3 regions of the Bacillus cereus group sp. RP37 genome follow, and region 3 is predicted to be linked to each of the others. Evidence: riboswitches for the same ligand, from Rfam matches in the RefSeq annotation. Region 3 holds a riboswitch; each other region holds the start of a gene.

Region 1 (6,804 bases), 820 kb from region 3:
TGCGTGATTACTATATCGTGTAAATAACCAAAATAACCGTAACTTGCGAGTAAAACAAACATTAGAAGTCCTTTTAATGTCCCTTCTAATTTCCCTATCTTCTCTTGTGAAAATAAAACAAGCCCAATTAAAATTGCTACTGCAACAGAATAATGAGTAAGAATCGAATCTGCTCGATCATCAATTAGCCAAAGATATTCATAGATTGCAATACCTATCCAAAATAAAATAGGAATAACTAAAATAGATGATTTCTTACCCCTTACAACCTTCCCAGCCTCTTTCTTATCCACTGCTCGCAGTTTACTACCGCTTCTTGTCCATGGAATTAAAAACAAAGTGAGAATAGCTAAAATTAAAAATTTCATCAAAGGCAATGTCCCCTTTTCTTTTGTTTTCCCCTTTAGTATAACAAATAAAGGGTATACAGGTAAAAATGGGAATGTTTATATTTTTTTACTACTTAATACAACTCCGCTCACTACATATAAGATAGATGCAATATAAAAAATGGTACCAATCGTAAAGAAATCTACTAAATATCCCGTTGCAATAATTGCTACTGCTCCTCCAATCGATGTCCACACATGATATTTTCCAATCTCATAACCAGCATTTTCTTGCACAACCTTTCGTGCTAACGATGTCTTCTCCGTATTACGCTGCACAGCCCCTAAAATACCCATTAGAATTTGAAGAATGTATACATGCCAGACTTCCGTGGCGATCGGAAAACAAAGCATTAATATCGCCATAGACCAAGCATATATAATTAATAATTTTTGATCGCCTACTCGATCAGACATCTTTCCTACTAACGGATATACAAGTGCTGAAGTTAAAGCAAATAAGCCATACGCCCAACCAAACTGTGAGAAACTATTTCCAACATTCCGAAGCAATAATATATAAAAGGGAAATACCATACTTCCCGCCATCATAATGATACTTTGTGAGGCTACAAATCTTCTATATGTCATTTCGTATACTCCCTATAAAATAAATTCACAAATCTCTCTTCTGGATCTACTTCCTTCTTCTTCTGAAGAAATTCTTCTATACGAGGATATGCTTTCTTTAGCTGTTCTTTCGTTGGGTAAGAATAATACGGTAAATAATAACTACCATTATGCTTTAAAGTAACATCGATCATCTTCCGAATGACACCTTCTGTTTTCTTTATCTCTCTCTCAGAGCGTCCCTGATTAATTAAAAGAACTAGTGCAAACATATCATCTTTCGCATAGGATAAAACTGCATTTTCATTCTTTTCCACGTAACGAATCGTAATGTTGAGCAAATTCAGCTCTTCTTTAGTTAATGTGTTACGTAAATCATCTATGTATTTTGTGAAAGAATCTACGGGCACAAAGTATTCTTGTAACACTTCTGTCCTATTCGGATTTTCATATTCCATAAAAGCACTATCTGACCTCATAACATTATTTCGCGTCTCATACTTTCCATCTGTACGTTCAAAATAATTTCTTTGTATATCCCAAAACGTATTCTTTCCCCAGTCGCTATAACGCGATAACCCAAGCAAAAATTTCGGTGCAGCTATAATATTTTCTTCCTTTAATTCACTGTACTCTTCCCTCATATTTTGATTTTGTGCCACTGTATAATCTGTCACATACATCTCTTTTAAAAATGAGTTTGGAGCAACAGAAATACGCGCTAAGTGCATACGAACATTTTCATCTTTTTTCACTTTTTCTTTGAAATAAGATGCGTATTCTTTATAATCTAGCATTCTTGTGTGCGTTTCATATAATTCATCATCCGTTAACTTTAACGTCACATCTAAAATAACACCAAATAACCCGTAACCACCAATGACATATGGAAATAACTCCGTATTCTCTTTTCTGCTTACATTGCGTACAGTACCATCTGCCATTAATAGTCGAAAGGATTCGACCGTATCAATCAATGCTTCATGACGAATATCACGCCCATGTACATTTACACTTAATGAACCACCAACAGTAAAAATATTTTGAGATTGCATCACTTGAACCGCAAGACCATATGGATTGATTTTCTTTTGAATGTCATTCCAGGTGACACCGCCTTGCACCCTAATCCTCTTCTTCTCCGCATCGAATTCTAATATTTTATTATACCCTTTCATATCAAGCATCGTACCGTTCGGATAATACGTCTGACCGCCTTGACTATGCTGCATACCCGCAATCGAAATTTTCTCTCCTGAAACTTTTGCATCTTGCACTAATTTTATTAACGAGTGCTCATCCGTAGCACTTTCAACACGTTTAATCTTTGTCGGGAGCAATTTACCGACATCACTCATCATAGGATGATCGAGTTGTTTTTTATACGTATGTACAGACGCCGCTAACAAAACGGTATACGCTACAATGACAACTACTATCTTTCTTTTTTTCAAATGACACTCTCCTTGTTTGAATTTCTTTCACTACATATTGTACATATTTTTCTAAGAAGAAAATATGTTAGTAACGAAAAAAGAGAGATACCCTTGCTCTTTTAGGCATCTCTCTTCAAATCAATTAATTCGTTACTGGCAACTGTATGGGATCAAATTTTTCATATGATGTATATTTTATATCCGTCATAATTTTTGCTTTCTCCTTACTATTTCTACTCACAACTATATCCAATTTTAATGATTCATATTTAAAATCTTTTGTGATCATATATTCTGCATCTATCTCTTCTACCTTTGCATTTTGTGCTTCTAATGCTTTCTTCTGCGTTTCACCTATACTACCTAAAATACTCTCTGCATCTTTTCCTTTTAACCTGACCTTTAATTTATATTTGTCTCCACTTTTTTCCATCTTCATTTTTTGTACAATTTCTGGTGGGATTTCTACATTCTCTTTCACACTCTTGGCTGCATTCATCCCACTAATATTTAATTTCTCTTCTGGTATAGATATAACTTCACCTGTATTAGGATTCTTCACTTGACCAACAATTTTATCATTTACACCATAAATGATAATATCCGTACCCGAAACATTCATTTCAGCACGAGAACTCTTTGTTTTCAGCTCTATTTGTATTTTAGCCTTCATTATACTCAGTTCTTGTCCATCAGCCTTTATGTCCATATCCTGCATCACCGTTACATACTCTTCATTTTTTAAGTTCTCATACGCCTTATTAAAAACATCTTTTGCGGCTAAATCCTTCTCTTTCTTTACTGATGCCGTTTTGGGTTCACCCGTCTTCGATACTTTATCACTACTACACCCTACCCCTAAACCAATTGTAAGTAATAAACTAGAAGCTACTATAATTTTCTTCATAAAAATCCCCCTTTACCAAATAATACCACTTTTTTATCTTTTAAATCTATATGATTTCCAATGTCCTTATTTAAATTCAACTCTAAATAACAACATGTTTGATGAAAGGTTTAAATATGATGTAAATAAAAACAACGAAATTCGGGAGGTTATTATGAAAGCAATGATTTGCACAAAATATGGACCACCTAACGTTCTCCAGCTTCAAAATATAGAGAAACCTACACCTAAAAAGAACGAAGTATTAATTAAAATTCATGCAACAAGTGTATCGACTGGAGATTGTAGAATACGCGGCTTTAATAGTCCCCTCTTATTTTGGATTCCTATGCGGATCATATTAGGTTTCAGAAAACCGAGAAAACCTATACTCGGCGTAGAATTAGCTGGAGAAATTGAGGAAATTGGAACAGATGTAACCCAATTTAAAAAAGGAGATCCAATTTTTGCATTAACAGAACTAAACCTTGGTGGTTATGCCGAATACACATGTGTACATGAAAGTGGATTAATAGCATTAAAACCTACCAATGTGACGTATGAAGAAGCGGCAGTTATTTCTTTTGGCGGAACTTCAGCATTACATTTCCTGAGAAAGGGCCGTATAAAAAAAGGGCAACAAGTGCTCATATATGGTGCCTCTGGATCAGTAGGAACAGCTGCCGTACAACTTGCTAAATATTTTGGTGCGACCGTTACGGCTGTTTGTAGTCATTCAAATTTTGAACTCGTGCAATCTTTAGGAGCTGATAAAATAATTGATTATACAAAAGAAGATTTTACTAAGCGGGGTGAACGCTACAATATTATATTTGATGCAGTTGGAAAACATAAAAAATCCCTTTGTGAAAAGGCATTAACACCTAATGGGAAATATGTATCTGTGAATGGAATGATGGCAAAAGTAAGTAAAGAAGATATGATTCTACTAAAAAAACTAACTGAAGCAGAACATTTAAAGCCTGTTATTGATAGAACTTACCGATTAGAAGAAATTGCTGAAGCTCATATATATGTAGAAAAAGGGCATAAAAAAGGAAATGTTTCGATTACCTTAAAATAAAATATATTCAGAAAATAACATTGACAATTCTTTTTGTAAGATTTACTATTAGTACCATATTAAAAAAACTACATACACATACTCTTATCAAGAGTGGCGGAGGGACTGGCCCGATGATGCCCGGCAACCGAGCTTATGACGTATAAGCTAAGGTGCTAATTCCTGCAAAACGAGTTTTCGTTTTGGAAGATAAGAGAGGAACCTATTTTGTCTATTCGGCACCTCTCTTATTTTTGAGAGGTGCCTTTTATTTTGGAACGTATATGAAGGGGGAACTATAGATGAAAAAAGTATTATTGAGCATTGTAAGTGGAGCGGTATTATTATTAGGCGCATGTAGTGGGGGTTCAGATAAAGAAGTAAAAGCGTTAGATGAGAAAAAGATTACTGTCGGTGTAACAGGCGGTCCGCATGAACAAATTTTTGAAAAGGTAAAAGAAGTTGCCGCAAAAGACGGTCTCGAAATTGATGTAAAAGTATTTAATGATTATGTAGCACCAAACGTATCCCTAGATGAAAAAAGCCTCGATGTAAATAGCTATCAAACGAAATCATATTTAGACGTATTTAAAGCTGAACGTAATATGAAATTAACTGAAGTATTTTCAACAGTAACATTCCCTATGGGTGTATATTCGAAAAGCTTAAAAGATGTAAAGGATTTAAAAGAGGGCGACGCAATTGCTGTACCAAATGATCCAACAAATGAACTTCGAGCTTTAAAGCTATTTGAAAAAGCCGGTGTTTTAAAAGTAGATCCAAAGGCTACAGAAAAAGCGACTGCGAAAGATGTAATTGAAAATCCAAAAAACTTAAAGATTGTTGAATTAGAGGCATCTCAATTACCGACACAACTAAGTGAAGTAAAAGCAGCTGCGATTAATACAAACTTTGCATTAGGTGCAAAATTAAGCCCTGCGAAAGATTCTATCTTCCGTGAAGGAAAAGATTCACCATATGTGAACTGGGTCGTTGTTCGTACTGAAAATAAAGATGATGCTGTTGTAAATAAATTAAAGAAAGCTTATCAATCTAAAGAAGTGAAAGAATTTATCAAGAAAAAATTTGATGGTTCTGTTTTACCGTCTTGGTAGGAGCTGACGATAATGATTGAATTAAAAAATGTATCCAAAGTATTCACAACAAAAAAAGGGAATGTGGAAGCTCTTAAACCTACCTCCCTTCAAGTAAAAAAGGGCGAAGTATTTGGAATCATTGGATATAGTGGTGCTGGTAAAAGTACATTAATTCGATGTGTAAATTTATTAGAAAAGCCAACGACAGGAAATATCATTGTAAACAACCAAGACTTAACAACTTTATCAGCAAAAGAACTCGCAAAAGCGCGACAAAAAATCGGAATGATCTTTCAAGGATTCAATTTACTTAAAACCGTGACAGTTTATGAAAATATCGCATTACCTTTACGCCTTGCTGGCATTCCCAAAGTAGAAATTGAAAAAAGGGTAGAAAAATACTTACGTATTGTCGATCTTTTCAATCGAAAAGATGCCTATCCGAGTGAACTTTCTGGTGGCCAAAAGCAGCGTGTTGCCATTGCACGCGCACTATCACACGAACCTGAAGTGTTATTAAGCGACGAAGCAACAAGCGCTTTAGATCCGGAAACAACTGATTCTATCCTTGACTTATTATTAAAAATCAATGAAGAAATCGGGATCACAATTTTATTAATTACACATGAAATGAATGTCATCCAGCGTATATGTGACCGAGTTGCTGTTATGGAACATGGAGCAGTAATCGAAAGTGGAACTGTGAAAGATATTTTCACCAACCCACAACATATAACAACGAAGAAATTCGTAAATAGTGCATTTGCAGCTAGAATTCCAGAAGAGGTACAAAAAGAACTACAAAGAACCGGAGAAATCGTAACACTTTCATTTATAGGAACTTCTTCTGGCGAACCAGCGTTAGCTATTGCTACAAAACGTTTTCAAGTGTATCCAAATATTTTATCCGGTAACATTACACAGTTAAAACATGAAGCATATGGGAAACTGGTCATTCATATGCAGGGTGAAAAAAATGAAGTAGACCGCGCTTTATCATTTTTACAAGAACAAGGGATCGTCGTAGAAGGAGGTAGAACAGATTATGGGAAACAAGTCCTTTTTGGATGAATGGGGTAAAGTCATATGGGAAGCAACCATTCAAACATTTCAAATGACATCTATTTCACTATTCATCTCTATCCTTATTGCATTACCACTTGGCGTCACACTTGTTTTAACGAGACCTGGTGGGCAGCACGAAAATAAAATCATTTATCCGATTCTTAATACAATTATTAATATCATTCGCTCTCTTCCATTTATCATTCTATTATTCTTCATTTTACCTTTTACAAAGTTTCTAATGGGAACATCCATTGGCGTGCAAGGTGTCATTGTACCACTTGTCGTATTCACAGCA
Region 2 (6,804 bases), 800 kb from region 3:
AATGTCCATGTCTTGAAGTGTAACTATAGAAGAAGAGAAAACCTATTATAAAAATGTGCATGTAGGTCATCAGGTGTTCTATATGTATATACATGTTGAACTATAATCTATCGTTATATGTTTCAACGTAGAAGACATTATATTTTGATGGTTAAATATTTAGTTTCTTTGATTATTTAGAATATTAACACTGGAAAGAACTATATGTCAATAATAAAAAATGGAGTATTATTTTTTAAAAATAATATATTGAAAAAGCGGATTTTCTCCTAATGAGAAATCCGCTTTTGATACATTTTTCCAATAAAACAATTGGTATGGGTAGAAAAACTTCAATTCAGGTTGCCTTTTATTTTTCAATTTGTGCCCATTTGAAGTTTAATTGACCTGCAAAGTCTACTTGCACAATTCCTTTCACATAAGAACGTTCTAAATAAGATTCACCTTTTTGGTAAAGAGGAGCGATAACAGAGTCTTTAAATAATATTTTCTCGGATGCCAGTAATGCTTCCCAGCGAGCTTTTTCATCACCAGCTAAAGTTGTTTTCACTTTTGCTATTGTTTCATCGAACTCCTTATTAGAGTAATGATCTAAGTTGTAAGGGTTATTCGTTGTAAATAGTTCAAGGAATGTAATTGGATCCGCAAAATCAGGGCTCCAGCCGTCAATTCCGATTTCGTAGTCACCTTTTAATAAAAGTGAAACTTGTTGTTTACGCGGTTGTGGTTTTACATTTACTGTTAATCCGTCTAAATTCTTTTCTAGTTGCCCTTTTAAGAACTCGCCAGTTTTCTTCTCAAGGTCACCATCACTTGTTAATAATTCTAATGTGATCTTTTCAGAACCAAGCTCTTGTTTTGCCTTCTTCCACAATTCTTGTGCAGATTTTGTATTGATTTTTGTTAAATCCCCGTTTGCAGTACGGAAGTCTGTTCCGTCAGGCCCCTTTGTAAAGTTTTTCGGCACGAGACTAAAGGTTGGTGTAGAGCCATCATTTAATAACGTATTTACAAAGGATTTTCGATCAATTGTTTGATCGATTGCTTGGCGTGCAGAAACATTTTGAAGTACTTTGTTTTGTTGATTCATACGTAAAAACTGGACCCCTACGTTCGGGCGTTCTTTAAAGTTGGCATCTTTTTTATATTTATCAACGAAGTCAGATGTTAGTTTTATACGGTCTAATTGTTTAGATTCGAATAAATTTACTTCTGTAGATTTTTCTTTTACGACGTTAAAATTGATTTCTTCTAGTTTGACAGTATCTTTATCCCAATAGCTAGGGTTTTTCTTGAATTTAAAGCTTTGTTCATGCTTCCAATCGCTTAGTGTAAAAGCTCCATTGTACAAGATTGCATTATCTTCTAAAGCGTACTTATCACCTTGTGCTTTAAAGAATTCCTCGTTAATTGGTAGAAATGTTGGGAACGCTGTTAAGCTAATAAAATACGGAACAGGACGCTCTAATTCTACCTCAAACGTATGGTCATCAATTGCTTTTACACCAAGTTGGTCGGCTGGAAGTTCTTTGTTGTTAATTTTTGTTGCGTTTTTAATATCAAAGAATAAAAATGCATATTCAGAGGCTGTTGCTGGATCGACAGCTCTTTGCCAAGCGAAGACGAAATCTTTCGCGGTAACAGGCGTACCGTTTGACCATTTTGAATCTCGTAAATGGAATGTGTATTTCGTTTTATCGCCACTTACTTCATGAGATTTTGCAACACCAGGGACAGGTTTGTTACCTTCACCAAGATTATACAAGCCTTCAAATACGTTTCTCATCACTTGACCAGAATCAGTATCTGTAGCACGAGCTGTATCCATTGTTCGTATTTCAGTAGGTGAAGATAAGTTTAAAACCTGTTTACTAGGTGCCTCGCCTTTTGCATTTGCTCCGCTTGCTTCGTTTTTATAACTACCGCAACCAGTTAATAAAATACTTACTCCTACAACTGATGCGATACCGGGTACAAACTTCTTTTTCATTTGATTTTCCTCCTAAATAATTAAGTTTGGATGATGATGAGGGAAATGAAAAATAAAAAATCCCTCTTTTCGTATTGAGAAAGAGGGATTTTTACGTACAAGTTATGCACCCGTATATAAACGAAGTCCCTCATTCTATCTTTCAAGCACAAAGCTTGCAGGAAGTGGCACAGTATTCAAAATGAACCTGCTGCCGAGGTTTCAAAGGGCCAGTCCCTCCACCTCTCTTGATACAATGAGTAAACGAATAAATTTTATTAATTTTTGTGTTTCTTTGATAATTCAAAATCTTACACCTTGGATAATGAAGTGTCAACCGGATGGAATATAGTTTAAATTTTCAGTTTTATTTAACGTAAAAACCACTGCATATGGCAGTGGTTTTTCTACTAGAAGTTAAAGTTATCTGGATCTGGACCAACGCGACGATCTTCATTTAGAGCTTGAATTGCTTTCATGTCATCAGCACTTAATTCAAAATCGAATATATTTGCATTTTCAATAATGCGATGTTCTTTAATAGATTTAGGGATTGTTACAACTTCGTTTTGTAGATCCCAGCGTAAAATAATTTGTGCAGTTGATTTATTATATTTTGTAGCAATGTCTTGTAATGTTGGGTTATCCAGTAGCTGTCCTTGCATTAATGGCGACCAAGCTTCAAGCTGAATGTTATGTTCTTTACAGAAAGCATGTAATTCTTCTTGTGCTAAACGTGGGTGGTATTCCACTTGGTTGACCATTGGCTTAATTTCAGCAATTTCAAATACGTCTTGTAAGTGGTGAATGTGGAAATTACTCACACCGATAGCGCGAACACGGCCATCTTTATAAAGCTTTTCTAATGCTTTCCATGATTCAGTATATTTCCCTTTTACAGGCCAATGTACTAAATATAAATCTAAATATTCTAGACCTAATTTTTCTAATGTAGTTTCAAATGCTTGGAGTGTTGTTTCATATCCTTGATCGCTATTCCATACTTTTGATGTAATAAATAATTCTTCACGTGAAACACCTGATTCACGAATCGCTTGTCCAACGCCTTCTTCATTTTGATAGATTGCTGCAGTGTCGATGCTGCGGTAGCCATTTTTAATTGCTGCTTTTACAGAATCAATTACTTCTGAACCATCTTCTACTTTAAAAACACCTAAACCGAACCAAGGCATTTTTACACCGTTATGTAATGTTGTATAGTCTTTTAAACTTGTTAAACTCATATTATTTCCCCCTAGCTTTTTTGTTTGTTGCTTCTACTGCTTTTTGAATTGCCTCTGAAAAATTATACTCATATAAAGTTTTGAGACCTTCAGCTGTGGAACCACCTGGCGTTGTTACTTGTTCGCGGAGGTTAGCCGGATTTTGCGTTTGTTCAAGCATAGAAGCAGAGCCAGAAATCATTTGAATGACAAGGTGTTTTGCGGTTGCTTCATCGACTCCATAACTTTTTGTTGCTTCAATCAAGCTTTCAGCAAAGTAATAAAGGAAAGCTGGTGCACTTCCAGTAACTGCAGTAAGCTGATGAACTTCCTCTTCAGTGCAAAGTTGCGAAGTACCAATGCCTCTTAAAAGCAGTTGCAGGGTTTCTTGATGCATCTCGGTTACTGATTGTCCCATTGTATATAAGGAGATTGACTTCCCAATTTCAGCAGCTGTATTTGGCATAATCCAAGCAACAGGCGTGTCCTTAGGTAGTCTAGCTTCTAAATAAGATGGGCCAATGCCAGCAGCTACCGTTACGACAAGTTGATTTGATAGTAACGGAGATAACTCTGCTAATAATTCTTCATGTGCAGAAGGCGGCATTGCTAAAACAATCGTATTAACAGATGTAACATGCTGCTTCCAATCTGTTGTAATAGACACATTATAGCACCCTTTTAATTGTTCTAGCTTTTCTACGTTGCTACGGTTAGAAACGATAATTTCTTCGATGTATTCTTTGCTTGTTTTAAGTAATCCGGAAAATATAGCTTCTGCCATACGACCAGCACCAATAAATAAAATTCGATGTTTAGTTAGCATATCCTTTATTCCTTTCTAGTGGAGATATGTTATAAAAAACGATACCATTTTTAAGAGAATTTTGTAAAAAGAAAAGACTTATCGTGAAAAGGATGAAAATGGAGGGAGGAGGGTTAATGCAAATAAGGTTATAAATATTATTATATTTAAAAAATAGTTGTAATAAAAAATCCCTGAAGCATAATTGCTTCAGGGATTAATAGACTATAAGTTTATGCTTTTGTCATACCAAGTAATACAGCGCCGCCGATAATTAAAACACTACCTAGTGCAATAAAGATCAATTGACGTTTTGTTTTCTTTTCACCTAAGAAGACAATCGCACCGAATGTTGAGATAACGATTCCAGTTTGAGATAATGGGAAGCTTGTTGCCACTCCAACACGTGGTAATGAAAGAAGTAAGAATAAGTTTCCTGTTCCCCATAGTAAACCAGATAAAGCATTACGGATTGCATATTTGTTAAATGGCTTATGTTTAGATGTCAGTACAACCGCACCAACAAACATACCAACTGCTTGTGGTAAAATAGCAGACCAACCATCGATATTATACCAACGAATGATAATTACATATACAAGGTAGCCGAAAGTAGAAACAATTAAAGTAAGAAGTCCTTTTTTCAATTGTCCTGGTGGCTGAGCATTTTCTTTGTCATCTAGTGATGTGAATACAACACCAACTACGATTAATAGGATTGCAATCGTTCCCATAATGATTGTAGTAGTAGTAGTCCACTCACGGAAAGCGATAACCCCAAAGATAGAAGTTGCAACAAGTTGCATACCAGTAGAAATCGTTACAGTAGTAGAAACACCTAACTTTTCAACTGTTTTTAATTGGTTTACTTGTCCTAAAGCCCAGAATAAACCTGAAATAAAACCAACAATCAAGATTGTCATTGTTAAAGCCGGTTGAGTAAATACATACATAATTGTTGCGAAGAATAGAGCGCCGATTGTCATACCTACCGTTTGGCTATATGCACCACCGCCCATTTTTACGCTTACTAATAAGATGTTTCCCCATGCAATTGCAGGAAGAAGCGCTAATAAAATGTCCATTACAAGACTCCCTTCGGTTTTCTATACCAATATAATTACATATCGTTCTAACGATCGGTAATGCCCCACTAATAGAGTAGAAGATTACCGATCGCTAAAACAGGATGAAGAACTTACGATATAAATGCGTTTTCATTTCTTCATTTTTTGAAACACCTCCATATAATAACAGGAAATTGCCTATTTTAGAAAGTGAATTCAAATAAAATGTATATTTAAATAAAAGGTAAAATTCAGTTATTTCCCGATGGTATATTTTATTTCCTAAGAAATAAAAAAAGCAGCTTCAAAAAAAGCTGCTTTAAGAGTTAGTGATTCTTTTATTAATAAGCTGAATACATAGCAAAAATAGGAGGGACATACTAATAGTGATAACTACTAGTGTCCAGGCGAGCTGCATATTACTTGCATCAATTGCCATGTAAATTGCAGTTGGGATCGTCTGTGTTTTACCAGGAATGTTCCCAGCAAACATGAGTGTAGCACCAAACTCACCGAGCGCACGAACAAAGCTCAAAATCATTCCGCTTAGTAAGGCAGGAAATGCAAGCGGAAGTGTGACGTGTAGAAAAACTTGATATTCACTTGCACCAAGGTCACGAGCACTTTCTTCAATTTGTACATTCGCGATAGAAAATCCTGTTTTTGCTGATTGGTACATAAGCGGAAATGCAACAACTGTAGAAGCAATGATAGCAGCAGTAGATGTGAACATAATAGACTGCTGAAATATTGATTCTATCCACGTTCCAATGGGACTGTTATTTCCAAAAATGATAATGAGAAAAAAGCCGATTACAGTTGGCGGAAGTACCATTGGTAATAAGAAAATAGTTTCTAATATTACTTTATATCTCCATGAGGAGCGTGCTAGTGCTCGTCCGATAATCGTTCCTAAAATTGTAACGATAATGGTGGCACATGCAGCTACTCGTAAAGATAGAAAGATTGGTGACAAAATAACATCAAAGCTCATGGCAATTATGATAGGACTGTAAATCCATATTTCTTAAAGATAGATTGTGCATCTTTTGACTGCAAATACTCATAAAATGAAGTCGCCTCTTTCTTATGCTTAGATTCCTTTATAATACCTAAAGGATAGTGGATTGGTTCATGAGAAGTCGCTGCTGCTGTTTCACCAATCTTTACTTTGTCTGAAATGAGAGCATCTGTTTTATATACAATACCAGCATCGACATTACCTGTTTCTACATATGTTAACACTTGGCGAACATCTTTTGTAAATACGATTTTATTTTGAATGTCATTCCATAGATTTTCATGGGTGAGAGAAGCCTTTGCGTATTTTCCCGCAGGTACAGATTCAGGTGTACCAAGTGCGATTTTCTTAATTTTTTCATCTTTTAAATCTTGAATTTTTGTAAGAGAACTATCTTTTGGGACGACTAGAACGAGCTCATTTCCAAGAAGATTTTTCCCTTCTTTTTCATTAATGAATCCTTTTTTAACAAGAGTTTGGAATTTATCTTCAGCTGCTGAGAAGAATAAATCAGCAGGTGCACCTTGTTCAATTTGTTGTTGAAGTGCACCAGAAGCGCCGAAGTTAAAAGAAAGTTTAATAGTAGGTTCTTTTTCTTTATATTTTGTTTCAATTTCTTTTAATGCATCTTGTAAGCTTGCAGCTGCTGATATAGTAAGTTCGACTGTTTTTCCTTCTTTGGCAGTTGATTTCTCTTTCTTCTCTCCGCTTGTACATGC
Region 3 (6,804 bases):
AGACTCTGCGTCAGAATTATAGTTTGTGTTTGTATTAATATCATACGTATAAATTATTCCATCCAAACTGCGAATAAATTCAATACCAGCAACAGTAATTTCATTTTCTTTCAAAAATTCTTTGTACTGCTCAATGATCGGCTCGTGGAAGTCCGGTATAATTTCAAATTTTGTTGACGCTTCTTTCTTACTCTCTTCTCCTACTGGGCAGAAAGCATCTTGAATCGAGCATGCATCCGCTGGACAAAGCTCGAATCCTTCTGATGTATCTACTTTAACTGCATATACAAACTGACCGCCTACAAATTCACAACGTGTAATATATGGTTCTGGCGCTTCAATATATTGCTGGATTAAAGTAATTCCATCAATAGGTTCTTCAAACGCCGGACTATCCAAATATTGCTCTAAAGCATCAATGGAATGAAATAGTTGAACGCCAAGGCCTTTCCCTGCACGATTATGCTTTGTAATGAACGGTACTTCCCCTAACTCCCTTGCTGCCTTTACTATATGATCACGTCCAACAGCACCAATTGTTTTCGGCACTTGTATACCAAAATTTCTTAATGCTGCATATTGATTCAATTTACTTACTTCAAGACGTAATGCACGAGACCCATTAAATACTGTGCGCCCATATCCCTCTAACCAAGCAAGAACTCCTTCCGTCAACTCAGGTGCATATCTATGACCTCTCGTATGTGAAGAAGCACTCATGCGGCTATAAAAAACACCTTGGGGAGGTTCTTGTTCTAACGTAATTGTTCCTTCATTTAAAAACCATTCCTCATACGGTAACTCCAGTTCTTCCAACCTTTTCACTAAATGATCCGTCCATTCCTTATTCTCATGTAATATGTAAATTTTACTCATTTGTAATCAATTCCTTTCTTTTTGCTTCAACTAATGGCATCACTTTTTCAGAAAATCGTTTCATCTCTTCAAGCTGTGGCGAAAATTGTAAAAGTAATAAAGTAACACCCACTTTTTCAAAAGCGAGTATCCTTTCTGCAATTTGTTCTGGTGTTCCAATTAAATTAGGACGTAATCCACGATTAGATACGGAATAATCATTCAACTTCACTTGCTGTTCCAAATGCGATTTACTAATAAAGTCTTGGTAACCCGCGTAACCTAACGCATCGTCTTTCACATCCGTTATGCGTCTCCATTCCTCTACTGCCTCTTCTTCTGTATCACGACAAATGACGTAATCCGCAAGCCCGAATGACTGCAATGGCTCCTCTGTAACTTTCTTTCTACGATTCTTCATATCTTCTATTTTCAGTGATACTTCTTCCACTGTTCCGCCGTGCATGACATATGCATCTGCGTGATTTACAATGACCTCTTTTCCTCTCTCACTCTCACCACCTGCATAAAGCTTGATACCTTGTTTCTGCACAGGTTTTGGACTTAAATGTGTATTCTGAAGCTCATAAAAGTTCCCCTTATAAGAAAACTCGTCTTCTTTCCAAAGCTCTTTCAAAATTGTTACAAATTCCTCTGTGCGATCATATCTTTCATCATGTGCGGTAAATACTCCGCCGTACTGTCTCGCTTCTTCTTCCCACCACGCTGAAACTACATTCAATGTAAAACGACCATTACTTAATTGATCGATATTCGCTGCCATTTTCGCTGTAACCGCTGGATTGTGGAAGCCAGGTCTTACAGCTGTCATAATCTCTAATTTATCCGTTACTGCTGCAAGTGCTGCCGCAGTTGTCCACGCTTCTAAACTTGGTGCTGAAATACCTTTTATATCATTTAAGTTTAATTCTGCAATAAGTGTTGTTGAAAAACCTAATTGTTCTGCCGCTTGCGCTGTTTGTTTTGCATATTCAAACGTAGGCGGCATAGATTCATCACCTACATTTCGAAGCCATCCCCCAAAAATCGGCAACCAAAAACCATACTCCACTACATACTCCCCCTTCATCTCTTAGCCATAAAAAAAGCTACTCTTATTCAAATAAGAGTAGCCTTCTTGACTAATTGAACCGCTCTTATCTTTCAGGTGTTTCTTCACCTGCAGGATTTGGCACCTTTCGTCTCATACGAGGTTGCCGAAGTTTCATAGGGCCCGTCCCTCCACTTCTCAACATAAGAATTGTTTGATTTTCATTTATTATAATCATCTGAATAATAAAAATCAATATTTTAATACTTATTTTTCCGATATACATTAAATGATATATGAAAAATCATATTGTTATAGCGATTTATAAGGGTATTATGTTTCTTTACTTGCGAATATATAAAGGTCTATGGTGTCTTATGTCGAAAACATCATGTATAACCAAGTTGCTTTACTTCTATCTTAAAAACACAGCAAAAGAGGTGTTAGTAGCATGAAAAATAAACGATGTGAGAATTGTGGTTCTACTACATTTAAAGAAGGAAGAGTTGGATCTGCTTATCATGCATATGTTTGTGAAGATGATTCTAGTAGGCTCTTTTCAGTAGGGAAACGTTGCAAACTCTTAACTACATTTTGTTTAGAATGTGGTGAGGTGAAATCATTTAGAGTGGAGAAGCCGGAGATATTTAATGAATAAAACATTAGAATCGAGATGTCCTTCAACCTAATTCTCTTGGTAGACGTGGTTGTAGTTAATACAAATACCATTCCGGTGGAGGCACCATAGGGTGTCTTTTTTTAGTCAGGAATAAGTTTTTACTGCGGTATATATGAAAATAAATCATCTGATTATAAAAATAAAAAAACGCTCATTTGAGCGTTTCATCTATATAATACCTAATAATTACTTTTTCTTCACTTTGATCTAATAACTCTTTATACTTCAATATTACGTCAGCCCCACGGCTCTCCATGCGTATATTGTATAACGCTTGTTGTATTAACCTTTGATTGTTCCGTTGAAACATTTACTCCATATATAATTCCTGAAAACAAATTATATGAACTATGAGCTAATATAGCCGAAAAAAGACCGTATCTTAAGAAAAGTAAAGCATATATAAATAGAATGCGAAATTCAATACACTAGGCTCATGCATGAGTGCAGACACAAAACTTGTAGACAATATCCATACCCAAACGTATTTACTGTTTCTTTCTACAAATAAATTTAAATACAATTTATTAAACACATTAGAATGCTCTTTCGCATTATTAGCCAACCATAATATTGCTGCATAAGGCCCATATCTTTTCAAAATACAGTGGTTTTCATATGTCCCTAAAATTATAACAATAACTTTTCTACACCTACACCATCTATTAATAACAGTTTCAAAGAAGGTGATATTTTAATTGCTTCTTCGATATCTAAATCTCCGAAATCCACCATATATAATCCAAATCCTTCTTTTCCATTTGCATATAATAGCACTTTCCCACCTTCATCATCACCAATTGCAAGTGAGTTAGGTATATATTTTTGGATATTATGAGCTTCATTCATCTCTATGCAACCTGCTGGACTCCAAATACGGATATATATTTCATTATTTACATTAATCTCTGCATCTGTACAATGTTGAATTATCTCTATATAATCTGAAGGAACATCTATTGATGAAAAACCTTGTAATTCTTGAATCGTTTCTTTAGTTGCTGGAGGTTCTTGTGTTTCTAAAGTGAAAACTGCATTTAAGTTCTCAAGTATACTCATTAATACTCAATCCTTTCATATTTTACTTTTAACTTATCAAGCATTCTATATTGTTGTTCTAAAGTTCCTCTAATAGTTTCTTTAGAAAATCCCGCTTTTTCAAAATCAGAAACTATATTCTTTAATTCCTCTTGTAAAGAAGAGCTCCATTTTTCATTTCCTAAGGCTACACGTTCATCACGTCTCAAGTTCTGCGCATTAGTAATAATAGTATGTAATAACCCCTTTCCTGTTTCAATCGTCACTGTTGGTACAAGTTTTGGATCATATCCATATTTATATGAGAACTCACGTTTCTTCTTTTAAAATCCTTATCGTATTTATAAACATACATATCTTTACAGAGAAAACATCTAGCTAAATTATATATCACTCAACTACAAAAAATCCCCTCCACCACAAGGCAGAGGGGATCTTCTAACTTCTATTTCAAACTACCCGCAATCTCCGTAAAGATAACTCCAAGCGCATGCGCACCTGCATCTGGATAGCCTAAGCTTCTTTCACCAACTGTACCGGCGCGGCCCATGCGAGCTACGATTTCTTTCGTATACTCTGCTCCTTTAACCGCTGCTTCTGCTCCTTTTTCGAAGGCAGTTTTCATGTCTTCTTCGTTTGAAGCGCTAGCTAACCAAGAGTCTACACATGGAGCAAGTGCGTCAACAAGCGTTTTATCACCAACTACCGCTCCTCTACCGAACGATCTTTCTCCGATAGATTGTATACCTTGCAGTGCTGCTTGCAACATTTCAGCGAATTCTTTCACTGTTAACTCACGCTTCTCGCCTGCTGCTTTACTAGCTGCGCGGAATGCTCCGCCCCAAATTGGACCAGATGCGCCGCCGCAATGTTCCATAATAATCATCGAACAACCGTCAAGGAATGATCCGATCGTTACGTTCTCTTGATCTACAATAGAATGCCACTCACGTTTTAGTTGCTTAAATCCTTTTGCCACACTCATTCCGAAGTCGCCGTCACCTGCGTGTGTATCTAACTCACAGAACGGTACTTCATTTTTAATAATAACGTCGCTCATTTTATCAACGAGATAGATCATGTTGTTTAATGTAATAACATTATCTTTAATAACAGCGTGCTCTTCCGCCGTTTCTATTTCAAAGGAAACTTCCTTCTCTTCTGTCTCTTCAAGCACATTCACGTACTCAACACTTTCAACTGGCCCATCTACTTTAAACGCTGGTGTATTACACTCTTTCGATAGTAATGTTTTTAGCTCATCGTCTAGTTTCATTACTGTTAAAGACATACCAGCCATATCGATACTCGTCATATAGTTTCCGACGAATACTCTATTAATTTTAATGTTTCTAGCAGCTAATTCTCGCGTCACGGCGTTATTAAATAAGTAAAGTTCTTGCAGTGGTGTTCCGCCAAAACCGTTAACTAGAAGCGCAATTTCTTCGCCGTCTTTTACTCCTAAATCTTTTACAAGATCGTTTGTCATACGGTTCGCTAATTCATCCGCTGACAACATTTTTTCACGTTTAATTCCTGGTTCACCGTGAATACCTACGCCGTATTCCATTTCATCTTCCGCAAGTGTGAAAGTAGGTGATCCGCTCGCTGGAACTGTACAAGACGTTAACGCTAAACCGATTGTGCGCACGTTAGCCGCTGCTTTTTCCGCTACAGCTTTCACCGCTCCTAAATCCATACCTGCTTCCGCTGCTGCGCCGGCAATTTTATGAACGAGAATAACGCCCGCAACGCCGCGGCGTCCTACTGTATACAAACTATCCTCTACTGCAATATCATCGTCTACTTTTACGTAGTCAACTTCAATTCCATCTTCCGTCGCTAAATGCGCTCCGTTTTTGAAATTCATAATATCGCCGCTGTAATTTTTAATAATTAATAACGTACCTTTTTTACTAGCTGTTTCTTTAATTGCTTGATACACCTGAATTTGTGAAGGCGACGCAAACACATCTCCGCACACCGCCGCATCTAACATTCCTTTTCCGACTAGTCCTGCATGCGCTGGCTCATGACCACTACCGCCGCCACTAATTAACGTTACTTTGTTTTCGTTCATTTCTTTCTTCTTAATGACTTTATATTTTTTCAAAAGCTCAAGCTCTGGATGAGCCATAACCATTCCGTTACACATTTCCATTACTAATGTTTCTGGTTTGTTTATAATCTTTTTCATTGTGATTCTCCCTCAATTCCTTTAATATATTGTGATATATTTGAAATCTTCTTCTTACTACTCATGTTAAAATGAAAGCGTTTTATAGTAAACGGACAAAATGGACAATCTGTCTAAAGACACCGCTCTCATTTATAGATAGGATTTTTATATTAATAACATTCTAGGGATGATTTAGATGACCTCTTCTATAATTTCTAAAAAGATAATCGCGAACTCATTGAAGTATTTAATGGAAACAGAGTCGTTTCATAAAATATCAGTGAGCGATATTATGTTACACTGTCAAATGCGTAGGCAAACTTTTTATTATCATTTTAAAGATAAATTCGAACTATTAAGCTGGATTTATAAAGAAGAAACGAAAGAAAATATTATCGACTTTCTCGACTATGAAACATGGGAAAACATTTTTGATTTATTATTTGATTACTTTTATGAAAATCAAAAATTTTACCGAAATGCTTTTAAAGTCATTGAGCAAAACTCGTTTAATCACTATTTATTTGAGCATACGAAAAACTTATATATGAAGATTATTGATGAATTATCTGTGAGCTGTGGATTCAGCCTTTCTGATGAGACAAAAAATACGATTGCCTCCTTTTATAGTCACGGCTTCGTTGGAACGATAAAAGATTGGATTGAAAGTAAATGCGAAGTAGATCCGTCTATTATGTCTTCACTCATGAAAAATATGATAAACAATCAATTACTACTATTACTGGAGCAATCAGCAAAGTAATTAAAGGGTGGCAAAAGCAATGAAAAAGATTATGAATGATGTACAAAATATCGTTCAAGATATGCTGCATGGCTTTTATTTTGAACATAACGACAAAGTAAGTTACGACGTAGCAAATAACATCATTTATGTAAAAGATATCGAAAAGCTGAAGCAAAACGTTGTTATCATAAGCGGCGGTGGTAGCGGACATGAGCCTGCTGATATTGGCTATGTAGGAAAAGGAATGCTTACAGTGG

Evidence for each region. A riboswitch is a leader RNA that binds a small molecule or an ion and turns the genes downstream of it on or off. The one in region 3 is predicted to bind S-adenosylmethionine.
Region 1: linked by a shared signal. The riboswitch ahead of QCI44_RS27345 (MetQ/NlpA family ABC transporter substrate-binding protein) and the one ahead of QCI44_RS23195 (LLM class flavin-dependent oxidoreductase) in region 3 are both predicted to bind S-adenosylmethionine.
Region 2: linked by a shared signal. The riboswitch ahead of QCI44_RS27245 (peptide ABC transporter substrate-binding protein) and the one ahead of QCI44_RS23195 (LLM class flavin-dependent oxidoreductase) in region 3 are both predicted to bind S-adenosylmethionine.

Annotation. Positions count from the first base shown of each region.
Region 1 is NZ_JARVHP010000001.1:5,209,060-5,215,863, forward strand. Features, by position in the region: gene QCI44_RS27320 (DUF3981 domain-containing protein) at 1-368, opposite strand, end outside; gene QCI44_RS27325 (MFS transporter) at 447-980, opposite strand; gene QCI44_RS27330 (FAD-binding oxidoreductase) at 977-2,413, opposite strand; gene QCI44_RS27335 (hypothetical protein) at 2,538-3,302, opposite strand; gene QCI44_RS27340 (NAD(P)-dependent alcohol dehydrogenase) at 3,457-4,365, shown strand; SAM riboswitch class I at 4,447-4,561, shown strand; gene QCI44_RS27345 (MetQ/NlpA family ABC transporter substrate-binding protein) at 4,647-5,459, shown strand; gene QCI44_RS27350 (methionine ABC transporter ATP-binding protein) at 5,472-6,512, shown strand; gene QCI44_RS27355 (methionine ABC transporter permease) at 6,487-6,804, shown strand, end outside.
Region 2 is NZ_JARVHP010000001.1:5,187,579-5,194,382, reverse strand. Features, by position in the region: gene QCI44_RS27245 (peptide ABC transporter substrate-binding protein) at 350-1,990, opposite strand; SAM riboswitch class I at 2,123-2,227, opposite strand; gene QCI44_RS27240 (aldo/keto reductase) at 2,380-3,213, opposite strand; gene proC (pyrroline-5-carboxylate reductase) at 3,215-4,018, opposite strand; gene QCI44_RS27230 (GRP family sugar transporter) at 4,231-5,082, opposite strand; gene modB (molybdate ABC transporter permease subunit) at 5,384-6,058, opposite strand; gene modA (molybdate ABC transporter substrate-binding protein) at 6,064-6,804, opposite strand, start outside.
Region 3 is NZ_JARVHP010000001.1:4,386,858-4,393,661, forward strand. Features, by position in the region: gene QCI44_RS23190 (ATP-grasp domain-containing protein) at 1-876, opposite strand, end outside; gene QCI44_RS23195 (LLM class flavin-dependent oxidoreductase) at 869-1,927, opposite strand; SAM riboswitch class I at 2,010-2,116, opposite strand; gene QCI44_RS23200 (hypothetical protein) at 2,358-2,564, shown strand; gene QCI44_RS23205 (SMI1/KNR4 family protein) at 3,216-3,644, opposite strand; gene QCI44_RS23210 (hypothetical protein) at 3,644-3,889, opposite strand; gene dhaK (dihydroxyacetone kinase subunit DhaK) at 4,069-5,820, opposite strand; gene dhaS (dihydroxyacetone kinase transcriptional activator DhaS) at 5,999-6,565, shown strand; gene dhaQ (DhaKLM operon coactivator DhaQ) at 6,585-6,804, shown strand, end outside.